Regions from separate parts of the Cupriavidus sp. GA3-3 genome, predicted to be linked through region 2. Evidence: predicted binding sites of a transcription regulator. Region 2 holds the regulator's gene; each other region holds the start of a gene.

Region 1 (4,756 bases), on a different contig from region 2:
CTGTTGCCGGATCGGCCCCTTGAAGGCAATCGTGGCCACCTGCCGGCAGGCGATCGATGCCTCCGGCGGGTCTTCGGCCATGCCCAGCTGGCCCTTGATGCCGCCCGTGCGGGCGCGCGACACATAGCAGGTCACGCCGTCCACCTGGGGGTCGTCATAGGCTTCGATCACGACCTTGTCGGAGCCGGTCATGCGGAAATTGGTACTGACGCTGCCGATCTCCTCGGCGTGGGCGCCCGAGGCGGCCGTCAGACAGACGACGGCCAGGACCGTGCGGATGCGATTGCAGTAGCGCTTCATGGCGGGGGTATTCAGGTCACCGACGACTTGATGTCGTCGTGGCGCTTTTCCATTTCCTGGCGCAGCGCGCGGCGCTGCTGGGCGGCGGCAAAGCGCTGGCGCTCCACCTCGTCGCGCGGCTCCAGCGGCGGCACCTCGGCCGGCGTGCCGTTGTCGTCCACGGCCACCATGGTGAAGTAGCAGCTGTTGGTATGGCGCACCAGCTTGCTGCGGATATTTTCCGTCACCACCTTGATGCCGATTTCCATCGAGCTGCGGCCGGTGAAGTTGACCGAGGCCAGGAAGGTCACCAGCTCGCCCACGTGGATCGGCTGGCGAAACACCACCTGGTCGACCGACAGCGTTACCACGTAGCGGCCGGCGTAGCGGCTGGCGCACGCATAGGCAACCATGTCCAGGTACTTGAGGATGGTGCCGCCGTGGACGTTGCCGGAGAAGTTGGCCATGTCCGGCGTCATCAGCACGGTCATGGAAAGCTGGTGGGACAGATCGTTCATGATGCGGGTACGGATTGCGGGGGCGGGATTTCTGGGGCGAACCTGCGACGGCGGCATTGCCTGACTGCACGCCGGAACGCTGGCGCCGGCAGTTTAACCCGGATCGTGCCCGCCGTTGCCGGCTGCAGCCCGGTACCGGCAGGCGTGGCCGTGCCAGGCAACAAAAAAGCGGCCTGCAAGGCCGCTTTTCACGCTGTGGACGCAAACTGCTTACTTCTTCTTGTTCACCGCGTCCTTGAAACCCTGCCCGGCAGAGAACTTGACCGTCTTGGCGGCCGGGATCTTGATGGTTTCACCGGTGCGCGGATTGCGGCCGGTGCGGGCGGCGCGTTTGCCGGCGCTGAAGCTGCCAAAGCCCACCAGCGTCACCGAATCGCCCTTTGCCACTGCCTTCTTGATACTGTCCAGCGCTGCGTTGAGCGCGCGCTCGGCGGCGGCATTGCTCAGTTCTGCTTCCGCGGCGATGGCCGATACCAGTTCACCTTTATTCATGGCTGATTTCCCTTGTTGGTCGTCGTCACCGATGTGCGTGCCTCGCGGCAAAGCCATCGATCGGCGCAGTCTAATCTGCCCGTCGCGCGTAGAGCAATCCCCAGTGGCACCAATGCGACAAAAAAACCCGCAAATCCTTGATTGAGGCCGGTTAGCGGGCAATTTTCCACGCTTTTCCCGCTTGCCAGAAGCCGGCTTTGCCGGGCCGTCCCGCAGCGCGGCAACGCCAGACCGGCCCGCGCGTGGGGCAAACCAGCAGCATAGGATAGATTCCCACAAATGGGGCGCCGCACCATAACGGTTCAGCCCGCGCCGCCGTTTCGCGCCATTTTGGCGCATCTGCACTATCACGGCGATGCCAGCGGCAACGCTACCAGCAGCGCCCGCCCCTGCCTGCGCGCGGCATTCCGGTGCGGTTTTACCCGACAAGGTGCACATGGCACCAGGATGCGGCCGTTGCTGGAATGCTTTTTGCGTACTCACGCTCCCATTTTGAGCATGAGGTCACTATGGACGACTGGAAGACCGGCACCGACGCCCTGTTTATCCTGCTAGGCGCCATCATGGTGCTGGCCATGCACGCCGGCTTCGCCTTCCTGGAACTGGGCACGGTGCGCAAGAAGAACCAGGTCAACGCACTGGTAAAGATCCTGGTGGATTTTGCAGTTTCGACCATCGCCTATTTCTTTATCGGCTACACCATTGCCTACGGCGTGCAATTCATGTCCGGGGCCGAAACGCTGGCGCAGAAAAACGGTTACGAACTGGTCAAGTTCTTTTTCCTGGCGACATTTGCCGCGGCCATTCCTGCGATTATCTCGGGCGGTATTGCCGAGCGTTCACGCTTCAACCCGCAACTGGTCGCCACCTTCGTGCTGGTAGGTTTTGTCTATCCGTTCTTCGAAGGCATCGCCTGGAACCAGCGCTATGGTGTGCAGGACTGGATTACGCGCGTGGCCGGCGCGCCATTCCATGACTTCGCCGGCTCGGTGGTGGTGCATGCGCTGGGCGGCTGGATCGCGCTGCCCGCGGTGCTGCTGCTGGGCGCACGGCGCGGGCGCTACCAGAAGGACGGCCGCATCAGCGCCCATCCGCCCTCAAACATCCCGTTCCTGGCGCTAGGCGCCTGGGTGCTGGCGGTGGGCTGGTTCGGCTTCAACGTCATGAGCGCGCAGACGGTCGACAAGGTCAGCGGCCTGGTGGCAATCAACTCGCTGATGGCAATGGCCGGCGGCACGCTGGCGGCCTGGGCGGCCGGACGCAACGACCCGGGCTTTGCCTACAACGGGCCGCTGGCCGGACTGGTGGCGGTGTGCGCTGGCTCGGACCTGATGCACCCGCTCGGCGCGCTGATCACCGGCGCGGTGGCCGGCGCGCTCTTTGTCTATATGTTCACGCTGGCGCAGAACAAATGGCATATCGATGACGTGCTCGGCGTGTGGCCTCTGCACGGGCTGTGCGGCGCCTGGGGCGGCATTGCCGCGGGCATCTTCGGGGCCAGGACGCTGGGCGGGTTGGGCGGTGTGTCGCTGGGCGCGCAGGCGATCGGCACCGTGCTTGGCATCGTGGTGGCGCTGGCCGGGGGCACCCTGGTATATGGCGCGCTGAAGAAGCTGGTGGGCATCCGGCTCGATGCCGAAGGCGAATTCAACGGAGCGGACCTGACCTTGCACCGGATTTCGGCAACGCCGGAACGGGAAACCAACTGGTAATGGCGTGCGGGCCGTCCTGATTTAAATAGACAAGCTGCGCAAGGCAGCTTGTCTTAACAATAATTTGCTTGCACTTCCGGTACGGCGTCTCAATAATTGCCGTGCCCATGTATTGCGCCGCAACAGCGCGCAGGGCTAGCACATTGCTGCCGGCTGAATCGGGGGATGTTGTGCCGGCGGCCGGCCGGACACCAACATGAAAGGACTACGCCGATGGATGCCACTACCTTCGATAACCTCAAGGCCCTGGTCGTCACCTACGCGACAGAATTCGGGGTCAAGATCCTGGCAGCCCTTGCCTTCTGGGTCATCGGCCGCTGGCTGATCCACTTTGTCGTGCGCATGGTGCAGAACGCGCTCGGCAAGCAGAAGGTCGATCCCACGCTGCTGCGCTATGTCGGCTCGATCGTCACCGTGACGCTGAACGTGGTGCTGGTGATCGGCATCCTTGGCTACTTCGGCATCCAGACCACGACCTTCGCCGCACTGATCGCCGCCGCTGGCGTGGCCATCGGCATGGCCTGGTCGGGGTTGATGGCGAACTTCGCTGCCGGTGCGTTCCTGGTGGTGCTGCGCCCGTTCAAGGTGGGAGACTTCGTGACGATCGGCGGCGTGACCGGCACGGTGCGCGAGATCGGCCTGTTCGCGACCTCGCTCGACACACCGGACAATGTGCAGACCGTGGTCGGCAACAACAAGATCTTCAGCGATACCATCCAGAACTTCACGGCCAACCCGTACCGGCGCGTGGAACTGAAAGCGCAGCTTGCCGGCAGCACCGACACCGCCCATGCGGCAGCGCTGCTGAAGGCCCGCATCGCGGAGATCCCCAACGTGCTGGCCGAGCCCCCGGTCGATGTCGAGATCCTGGAGTTCACGCTGGTCGGCCCGGTGCTGGCGGTGCGTCCGTACTGCCACAACGACCACTACTGGCAAGTCTATTTCGATACCAACCGCATCATCCGCGAGAGCTTCGGCCAGGCCGGCTATGCCGCACCAATGCCGGCGCAGATGGTGGTGGTGCAACAGGCTTTGGCGCAGCAGGCCGCCGCGCAACAGGCTGCCTGACGACGGCTCGCAGACGGTATCAGCGGGGGCCTGAGCGCCCGTAGTATCGCATCAGCACCGCGCCCGCGCCGCAGGCCGCCATCACCACGCCCAGCGGCAGCGCGGTGCCGTCGCGCCACAGGCTGACTGCCGCGCCGCCCAGCGTCCCGAGTGAAAACTGCAGCGTGCCCATCAGCGCCGAAGCCGTGCCGGCGCGATGGCCCTGATGGGCGAGCGCCAGTGCCGACGCATTCGGCGATACGCAGCCGAGCGCGCCGATAAAGACGAAAAAGCCCGCCAGCAGCACCGGCAGCACCGCCACGCCTGCAAGCGCGGCAACAGCCAGCGCCAGGCCCGCTGCACAGGCAGCCAGCAGCGCGCCCCCGAGCACCTGATCGAGCGAGCGGCCGCGCACCAGCCTGGCGTTGAGCTGCGACATCGTGATCAGGCCCAGCGCATTGGCACCGAACACAAAACCGTAGTGCGACGGCGCAATGCCGTGCAGCTCGATCAGCACGAACGGCGAGCCGGAGATATACGCGAACATGCCCGCCGAGCCGAAACCCGCAGACAGCGAATAGCCGAGGAATTCGCGATCCCGCAGCAGCTCGGCGTAGCTTTTCGCCACCGTGCCGAGCCTCAGCGGCGCCGCATGGCGCCGGTCCAGCGATTCCTCCATGCGCAGGTGTACCAGCAGCAGGATCAGCA
Region 2 (4,756 bases):
CTGGACCTGAAGCCGGCGCCCGCGCCTGCCAACAAACCCTGACGCCTGGCGCCGGCTGCGTGCATCGCATGCGGCCGGCGCCAGAAACGCCTGAACGCCAGACTGTGCCAATGACCGATACCGCAACCATCGCCGACAAGCCTTCCGTCGAAGCCTCCACCGTCCTTGCCGGCGGCAGCACGCTGGTCGTGCGCCACCTGAAGAAACGCTATGGCTCGCGCACGGTGGTCAAGGACGTCTCGCTCGACGTGAAGAGCGGCGAGGTGGTTGGCCTGCTCGGGCCCAACGGCGCGGGCAAGACCACCTCCTTCTACATGATCGTGGGCCTGGTGGCGCTGGACGAAGGCGATATCGTGCTCGACGGCGACCACATCAGCGGCCTGCCGATCCACGAGCGCGCGCGCATGGGGCTGTCGTACCTGCCGCAGGAAGCCTCGGTATTCCGCAAGCTCAACGTCGAAGAGAACATCCGCGCGGTGCTGGAGCTGCAGGTGAGCAACGGCAAGCCGCTGCCCAAGGCCGAGATCGAGCGCCGCCTGGATTCGCTGCTCGACGACCTGCAGATCGCGCACCTGCGCAACAACCCGGCGCTGTCGCTGTCGGGCGGCGAGCGCCGCCGCGTGGAAATCGCGCGCGCGCTGGCGTCGTCGCCGCGCTTCATCCTGCTGGACGAACCCTTCGCCGGCGTGGACCCGATCGCCGTGGGCGAGATCCAGCGCATCGTCAGCTTCCTCAAGGCACGCAATATCGGCGTGCTGATCACCGACCACAACGTGCGCGAGACGCTCGGCATCTGCGACCACGCCTACATCATCAGCGAAGGCACGGTGCTGGCCGCGGGCCAGCCCGAGGAAATCATCGCCAATGACGCAGTGCGGCGCGTCTACCTGGGCGAGAACTTCCGCATGTGATGCAGCGGCCTGCCATGGAGCGGCAGGCCTATTCGCGGGCGCACGTGGGCCTACCACAGCCAGCAGCGATCAGACCGCATAAGCGATAGCAATTTCCGTTCCAACAACGGAAAGATGCGCATAGAATAGGTCGCATGAAACCGTCGCTACAGCTCCGCCTTTCCCAGCATCTGGCCCTGACCCCGCAACTGCAGCAGTCGATCCGGCTGCTGCAGCTTTCCACGCTGGAACTGCAGCAAGAGGTCGAACAGGCACTGACGGAAAACCCTCTGCTCGAACGCGAGAACGACTGGATCGAAAGCCCGCTGCGCGTGGCGGCCGACGGCTCGGTCAACCTGCAGAGCGCACCGGCGCCCGCGCCGGCAGAGCCGCAGGGCAATGGCGAGGCCCGCGCCGACGGCGCGGCTGACGACGACAGCTATGGCGACAGCGGCAACGGCGACGACTATGGCAGCAGCGAGTGGAGCCTGGACGACTTTGCCCGCCGCCCCCAGGGCGACGAGGACGAAAAAACGCCGATGCAGCTGCGCGAAGCCGAGCCCACGCTGCGCGAGTACCTGATGGAACAGCTCACGCCGCTGAAGATCTCGGCGCGCGACAAGGGCCTGGCCATCTTCCTGATCGAATCGCTCGACGACGATGGCTACCTGAGCGCATCGCTTGAGGAGATCTGCACGGAGTTGCCGGAAGAACTCGAGTTCGAGATCGAGGAGGTCCACGCCATCCTCACGCTGCTGCAGAGCTTCGACCCGCCCGGCGTGGGCGCGCGCAACGCCGCCGAGTGCCTGGCCCTGCAGTTGCGGCGCCTGACGCACCCGCAGCGCGAACTGGCCCTGAACATCGTGACCAACCACCTGGAGTTGCTCGCAGTACGCGACTACACGCGGCTGAAGAAGGCGCTGCAGGTGGATGAAGCGGCGCTGAAGTCCGCACACGAACTGATCCGCTCGCTGGCGCCCTACCCCGGCCATGCATACAGCCGCCCGGAGGCGGACTTCGTGGTGCCGGACGTGTTCGTGCGCAAGGGTGGCGGCGGCTGGATCGCGCAGCTCAATCCGGATGTGATGCCGAGGCTGCGCATCAATGACATGTATGCGCAAATCCTGCGTGGCGCAAAGGGTGAGTCCGGCACCGCCGGGCTGCAGCAGAAGCTGCAAGAGGCGCGCTGGCTGATCAAGAACATCCAGCAGAGGTTCGACACAATCCTGCGTGTCTCGCAGGCCATTGTCGAGCGTCAAAAGAACTTTTTCAGCCACGGCGAAATCGCCATGCGCCCCTTGGTTTTGCGGGAGATTGCCGATACACTGGGTTTACACGAGTCAACCATCTCCCGGGTGACGACCAATAAATATATGGCAACGCCGATGGGTACTTTCGAACTGAAGTACTTCTTCGGCAGCCACGTGTCCACCGAAACCGGTGGCGCGGCTTCGTCAACGGCCATCCGCGCCTTGATCAAGCAACTGATAGGAGCCGAAGACCCGAGGAATCCCCTTTCCGACAGTCGCATTGCCGAACTGCTGGGCGAACAAGGCTTCGTTGTCGCACGCCGCACCGTTGCCAAGTATCGCGAAGCCCTGAAGATCCCCGCAGTCAATCTCCGCAAGTCTTTGTAGCCGAGCCCACCGCCTGCCTGGTGAGGCTCTTTCAGAAGGAGAAGCGCTATGAACTTCAAGATCAGTGGACACCACCTGGACATCACGCCCCCTCTGCGTGAGTACGTGGAAACGAAGCTGGAGCGAATCGTCAGGCATTTCGATCAAGTCATTGGCGTTAGTGTGCTGCTCTCTGTCGACAACCATAAGGAAAAGGACCGGCGTCAGTACGCGGAAATCAATCTACATCTCAAGGGCAAGGACATCTTTGTCGAAGCGCATCACGAAGACCTGTATGCAGCGATCGACGCACTCGTCGACAAGCTGGACCGTCAGGTGATCCGCTACAAGGATCGCGTGCAAGGCCACGACCGCGAAGCGGTCAAGTACCAGATGGCCGCAGCGCAAATGCAGCAATGACCGTGCCCGGCAGCCCCGCAGCGGGCTGCTGAATCAGGATCTAACAGGCAAGCCGCGCCAAGAAGCGCGGCTTTTTTGCGCCCTCGCGTTCCCGGTTGCCGCCGGCATGCCGCGCCCGCACTGGCGGCGCGGCCCGGCTGTGGCGCCGGAGCCGATGCTTTTCACCCGAATGAGCAAGGGTGTTCGCAAGCGCTGCGCCAAGGTGTATGCTGCGCCATACAAAGAGAGGGAATCCTGGCCGTGCCCCGCCCCGGTGCACCGGCTCCCCGCCGCGGAGGCACCATTGCATCACCATGTATCTTTCTGCACCGGCTTGCCCCGTTGCGCTGCACAATGCGGGAGTAGTCGCTGCTCTATAATGGGCCGGACGCCTCCGGCCAGGCCAACGGCAGGCCGGAGCCAGCCCACTGCCCGGCGGAACGGTCCGCCCGCTAACTGAAATCCTGCGCATCGCCCATGAATCGTTTGGCCAAATTGCTGCCACCCGGCAACATCACCCTCGACGTCAGCGTCACCAGCAAGAAGCGTGTGTTCGAGCAGGCCGGGCTCCTCTTCGAGAACAACCATGGTGTGGCGCGCGCCATCGTGACGGACAACCTGTTCGCGCGCGAGTCGCTTGGATCCACCGGCCTGGGCGCCGGCGTGGCAATCCCGCACGGCCGCATCAAGGGCCTGAAGCAGCCGCTGGCCGCGTTCATGCGCCTGGCCGAACCAATTCCGTTCGAATCGCCCGATGGCAAGCCGGTATCGCTGCTGATCTTCCTGCTGGTGCCCGAACAGGCTACGCAGCAGCACCTGGAAATCCTGTCCGAAATCGCGCAACTGCTTTCCGACCGCGACATGCGTGAAGGGCTGGCCACGCTGCCCACGCCCGATGCCGTCCATCAGTTGCTGATCGCATGGCATCCCTGATCCCCTGATCCCTCAAGCGGGCCGGCACCAGACCGGGCAGGCGCCAAGGCGCTTCGCAAACCGCCCCACCAGTCATACCGCATGGAACTCACCGGCGTCACCTCCCAGTCCATCTTCGACGACAACGCAGCCGACATCAAACTCTCGTGGGTGGCCGGCCTGGAAGGTGCGGATCGCGCCTTCGATGTGGAGTTCGCCCGCGAAGCCACCTCCGCCGCCGACCTGGTGGGCCACCTGAACCTGATCCACCCCAACCGCATCCAGGTGCTCGGCAAGCCCGAGATCACTTATTACCAGCGGCTGGACGACGAGACCCGCAAGCGCCAGATGGGCGAGCTGATCCTGCTGGAGCCGCCCTTCCTGGTGATCGCCGACGGCATGGAGCCGCCGCCCGACCTGGAACTGCGCTGCACGCGCTCGTCCACGCCGCTGTTCACCACGCCGGTGTCGTCGGCCGCGGTGATCGACCACCTGCGCCTGTACCTGTCGCGTATCTCCGCGCCGCGCGTGACCATGCACGGGGTATTCCTCGACATCCTGGGCATGGGCGTGCTGATCATGGGCGAATCGGGCCTGGGCAAGAGCGAACTGGGCCTGGAACTGATCTCGCGCGGCCACGGGCTGGTGGCCGATGATGCCGTGGACTTCGTGCGCCTGGGGCCGGATTTCATTGAAGGCCGCTGCCCGCCGCTGCTGCAGAACCTGCTTGAAGTACGCGGTCTGGGCCTGCTCGACATCAAGACCATCTTCGGTGAGACCGCGGTGCGCCGGAAGATGAAGATCAAGCTGGTGGTGCAGTTGGTGCGTCGCAATGACGGCGAGTTCGAGCGGCTGCCGCTCGATTCGCAATACCTCGACGTGCTGGGCCTGCCGATCCACATGGTCAAGATCCAGGTGGCGGCCGGGCGCAACCTGGCC
Region 3 (4,756 bases), on a different contig from region 2:
AACCCGGGCATGGAGCTGTCGCTGTTCTCGCGCGATGCGATTGCGATGGGCACCGCGGTGGCGCTGTCGCACAACACCTTTGATGCGGCGCTGATGCTGGGCGTGTGCGACAAGATCGTGCCCGGCCTGCTGATGGGCGCGCTGCAGTTCGGCCACCTGCCGATGGTGTTCGTGCCGGCGGGCCCGATGGCCAGCGGGCTGCCCAACAAGGAGAAGGCGCGCGTGCGCCAGCTCTACGCCACCGGCCAGGTCGGGCGCGATGCGCTGCTCGAAGCCGAATGCCAGGCCTACCACGGCGCCGGCACCTGCACCTTCTACGGCACCGCCAACAGCAACCAGTTCCTGATGGAAATCATGGGCCTGCACCTGCCGGGCGCGGCCTTCGTGCACCCGGACAGCGGCCTGCGCGATGCGCTGACCGCGGCGGCCGCGCAACGCGCGATCGCCCTGCGCGCGCGCGGCGACGAATACCTGCCGCTGGCGCGCATCGTCGACGAGCGCGCCATTGCCAACGCCATGGTCGGCCTGCTGGCGACCGGCGGCTCCACCAACCACACCATCCACCTGGTGGCGATGGCGCGCGCCGCGGGCATCGTCATCGACTGGAACGATTTCGATCTGCTGTCGCGCATCACGCCGCTGCTGGCGCGCGTCTACCCGAACGGCTCGGCCGATGTGAACCACTTCCATGCCGCGGGCGGCGCCGGTTTCGTCATCCGCGAACTGCTGCAGGCCGGCCTGCTGCATGAGGACGTGCAGACCGTGGCCGGCCCCGGGCTGGCCCGCTATGCGCAGGAGCCGGTGATGGCCGACGGCGTGCTGCGCTGGCGCGACGGCGCGGCGCACAGCGGCGACGCGCAGGTGCTGGCGACGGTCGCGGAGCCTTTCTCGGCCGAGGGCGGGTTGCGGCTGATGCAGGGCAACCTGGGCCGCGGCGTGATCAAGGTCTCGGCGGTGGCGCCGGAGCACCGCGTGGTCGAAGCCCCGGTGCGGGTGTTCGATGCGCAGGAGGCGCTGCAGGCGGCCTTCGATGCGGGCGAGCTGACCGGCGACCTGGTCGCGGTGGTGCGTTTCCAGGGGCCGAACGCCAACGGCATGCCCGAGCTGCACCGCCTGACCCCGGTGCTGGGCGCGCTGCAGGACGCCGGCCACAAGGTGGCGCTGGTGACCGACGGCCGCATGTCCGGCGCGTCGGGCAAGGTGCCGGCGGTGATCCACGTTGGCCCCGAGGCGCTGGCCGGCGGCGCGCTCGCGCGCGTGCGCGACGGCGACCGCATCCGTGTCGATGCCGTTGCCGGCACGCTGCAGTGGCTGGGCGACGAACGTGAATTCGCGGCGCGCGAGCTGGCCGCGGCGCCGGACGACGATTTCGCGCAATTCAGCCTGGGGCGCGGCCTGTTCGGCCTGTTCCGGCGCCACGCGCGCATCGCGGAAGAGGGCGGCAGCGCACTTGACCTGTCCGAGGCGGATGTTGGGGCCGGCGCAGGCGGGCGCCAACGTACCGCAGCGGCGCAAACCGTCGCACAATAGCCAGGCCTGAGGCCGATTTTCCCCTGAAGTTCCCTGCGGGGCGGCAGCGCCCCCCCGGACGTCTTTGCGCCGCCGCAAGGACGTCCAGCTGGACCGACAAGGACAGACAAGGATGGCGACACCATCCGATACCAAGACCGACGGAGCAGACATGATCTATATCCTGATGGGCGTTTCCGGCAGCGGCAAGACCACGGTCGGCCAGTTGCTGGCGCAGCGACTGGGCTGCGGCTTCCATGACGCCGATGCATTCCACAGCGACGCCAACAAGGCCAAGATGCACGCTGGCGTCCCGCTGACCGACGAAGACCGCTGGCCATGGCTGGCGGCCATGCGCGCCGCCATCGACGCGGCCCGGGCCGAAGGCCGCACCCATGTGTTCACCTGCTCGGCACTGCGCCAGGCCTACCGCGACCGGCTGACCCCGCCCGACGGCGGCGTGACCTTCGTCTTCATGAAGGGCGATGCATCGCTGATCGGCACGCGCCTGTCCGCGCGCACGGAACACTTCTTCAACCCCGACCTGCTGCAAAGCCAGTTCGATACGCTGGAAGAGCCCAGCGACGCGCTGGTGCTCGACATCCGCCAGTCGCCCGAGGCGCTGGTCGCCACCATCCTGCAGGCCACGGTGCCGCAGGGCGCCGGCGCGGCGCGCTGACCTGCTGACCTCGCCGACCGTTCCGGCCGGCCCCGTTCCCGTGCAGCCCGCAAGCGGCCGCCAGCCTGGCTGGCGGCCGCTTTTGCGTGCGCTGGCAGACATCTTGCTAGTTCACTTTCCGTGCCGGCCGGCGCCCGCCAGCTTGCGGGTTTCGCCGGTACGGGTATGCTGAAAGGGCCAGTGACTCGACAGTATCGCCGTGAGCGTCCCGAACGGGCAGGCGCGGCGGGCTGGGGACGGGAAAGCCAGGGCAAAACCAGGGCAGCCGGTAGCGACCACGAAGTCGCAGTGAAGCGGTAGCACCGGAAGCCCGCGACATGGAGGAACGGCCATCATGGCGGGGCGGTATTTCGACGAGATGCTGGACTGGCGCACGGACGGGGCGCAATGGGTTATCCAGGCGGGGCAGGCGTTGCCTGAAGGCGCGGTGCGCCCGCATTACCGGCATTTCGCTGACTGGCTGGCGCGGCAGTCTGAAGGCACGATGGGCAACAAGCGCGCCGAGGCCGACCTGATCTTCCGGCGCGTGGGCATTACCTTTGCCGTCTACGGCGACAAGGATGAAGCCAACAGCGGCACCGAACGCACCATTCCGTTCGACGTGATCCCGCGCATCTTCCCGGCGAACGAATGGGCGCTGCTGGAAAAAGGGCTGCGCCAGCGCGTGGCCGCGCTCAACCGCTTTGTCCACGATATCTACCACGGCCAGGACATCATCCGCGCCGGCGTGATCCCGCCCGACCAGATCTACAACAACGCCCAGTACCGGCCCGAGATGCTCGGCGTCAACGTGCCGCACGACATCTATGCGCACGTGGCCGGCATCGACGTGGTGCGCGCCGGCGAGGGCGAGTTCTACGTGCTGGAAGACAACCTGCGCGTGCCCTCGGGCGTGTCGTACATGCTGGAAAACCGCAAGATGATGATGCGGTTGTTCCCGGACCTGTTCGCGCGCAACCGCGTGGCGCCGGTGGCCCACTATCCTGACCTGTTGCTCGACATGCTGCGCGGGGTGTCGCCGCAGGCCATTGCCGATCCCACCGTGGTGGTGCTGACGCCGGGCATGTACAACTCGGCCTACTTCGAGCATGCCTTCCTGGCGCAGCAGATGGGCGTGGAACTGGTCGAAGGCAGCGATCTCTTCGTCGAGGACGACCACCTGTTCATGCGCACCACGCAGGGCCCGCAGCGCGTCGACGTGATCTACCGCCGCGTCGACGACGACTTCCTCGACCCGCTGGTGTTCCGCCACGATTCCTCGCTGGGCGCGGCCGGCTTGCTGTCGGTCTACCGCGCCGGCAACGTGACCATCTGCAACGCCATCGGCACGGGCGTGGCCGACGACAAGTCGATCTATCCGTACGTGCCCGACATGATCCGCTTCTACCTGGGCGAAGAGGCCATCCTCAGCAACGTGCCGACCTATATGTGCCGGCGCCCGGACGACCTGCAGTACGTGCTGGACCATATGGAAGAACTGGTGGTCAAGGAGACCCACGGCGCCGGCGGCTACGGCATGCTGGTCGGCCCGGCCGCCACGCGGGCCGAGATCGATGCCTTCCGCGAAGTGGTGAAGGCGCGCCCGGAGCAGTACATCGCGCAGCCGACGCTGGCGCTGTCGACCTGCCCGACCTATGTGGAGTCGGGCATCGCGCCGCGCCATATCGACCTGCGCCCGTTCGTGCTGTCGGGCAAGGAGGTGCGCATGGTGCCTGGCGGGCTGACCCGCGTGGCGCTGCGCGAGGGCTCGCTGGTGGTGAATTCCTCGCAAGGGGGCGGCACCAAGGACACCTGGGTGCTGGAACGATGAACGCGAACCACATGATGACCGCCGCAACGACCGCCATGGCGACCGCCGCCACGCCAGGAGAGCCCACATGCTGAGCCGCACCGCCGACCACCTGTTCTGGATGGCCCGCTACACCGAGCGCGCGGAGAACACCGCGCGCATGCTCGACGTCAACTACCAGACCTCGCTCCTGCCGCAATCGGCCGAGGTGGCCGAGCAGGGCTGGTGGGCCATGCTCGATATCTCGGAGCTGACCGATGTCTTCGACCACAAGTACGGACTGCTGTCGCGCGACGATGTGATCGACTTCATGGTGCGCGACATGACCAACGCCTCGTCCATCATGAGCTGCCTGCGTGCGGCGCGCGAGAATGCGCGCGCGGTGCGCGGCTCGCTGACCACCGAGGTCTGGGAGACCGTCAACACCACCTGGCTGGAGGTGCAGCGCCTGATCGCCGACGGCGTGCTGAAGGAGGACCCGTCGGCGTTCTTCGAATGGGTCAAGTTCCGCTCGCACCTGGCGCGCGGGGTCCAGTTCGGCACCATGCTCAAGGACGATGCCTTCCACTTCATGCGGCTGGGCACGTTCCTGGAGCGCGCCGACAACACCGCGCGGATCCTCGACGTCAAGTTCCAGGCATCGGGCAGCGACGAGAGCGATGCCAACCGCGACCAGAACGATTTCTATCACTGGGCCGCGGTGCTGCGCTCGGTCTCGGGCTTCGAGGTCTACCGCAAGGTCTATCGCGCGGTCATTACGCCGCAGCGCGTGGCCGAGC

The links. The regulator sigma-54, encoded in region 2, starts transcription at its own class of promoters, with help from an activator protein. The targets are predictions, from matches to a motif close to TGGCANGNAANCTGCTTT.
Region 1: a site for sigma-54 is predicted at 1,750-1,767, ahead of C265_RS27610 (ammonium transporter). Genes of this name have one in related genera too.
Region 3: a site for sigma-54 is predicted at 2,281-2,298, ahead of C265_RS14275 (circularly permuted type 2 ATP-grasp protein). Genes of this name have one in related genera too.

What each region holds. Positions count from the first base shown of each region.
Region 1 covers NZ_KB944503.1:200,168-204,923, forward strand. The annotation lists gene C265_RS27595 (CreA family protein) at 1-300, opposite strand, end outside; gene C265_RS27600 (acyl-CoA thioesterase) at 312-797, opposite strand; gene C265_RS27605 (HU family DNA-binding protein) at 1,008-1,289, opposite strand; gene C265_RS27610 (ammonium transporter) at 1,799-3,001, shown strand; gene C265_RS27615 (mechanosensitive ion channel family protein) at 3,215-4,069, shown strand; gene C265_RS27620 (Bcr/CflA family multidrug efflux MFS transporter) at 4,089-4,756, opposite strand, start outside.
Region 2 covers NZ_KB944502.1:153,264-158,019, forward strand. The annotation lists gene lptA (lipopolysaccharide transport periplasmic protein LptA) at 1-42, shown strand, start outside; gene lptB (LPS export ABC transporter ATP-binding protein) at 111-911, shown strand; gene C265_RS26195 (RNA polymerase factor sigma-54) at 1,046-2,527, shown strand; gene hpf (ribosome hibernation-promoting factor, HPF/YfiA family) at 2,576-2,926, shown strand; gene ptsN (PTS IIA-like nitrogen regulatory protein PtsN) at 3,383-3,838, shown strand; gene hprK (HPr(Ser) kinase/phosphatase) at 3,920-4,756, shown strand, end outside.
Region 3 covers NZ_KB944478.1:101,274-106,029, reverse strand. The annotation lists gene edd (phosphogluconate dehydratase) at 1-1,530, shown strand, start outside; gene C265_RS14280 (gluconokinase) at 1,682-2,188, shown strand; gene C265_RS14275 (circularly permuted type 2 ATP-grasp protein) at 2,523-3,998, shown strand; gene C265_RS14270 (alpha-E domain-containing protein) at 4,066-4,756, shown strand, end outside.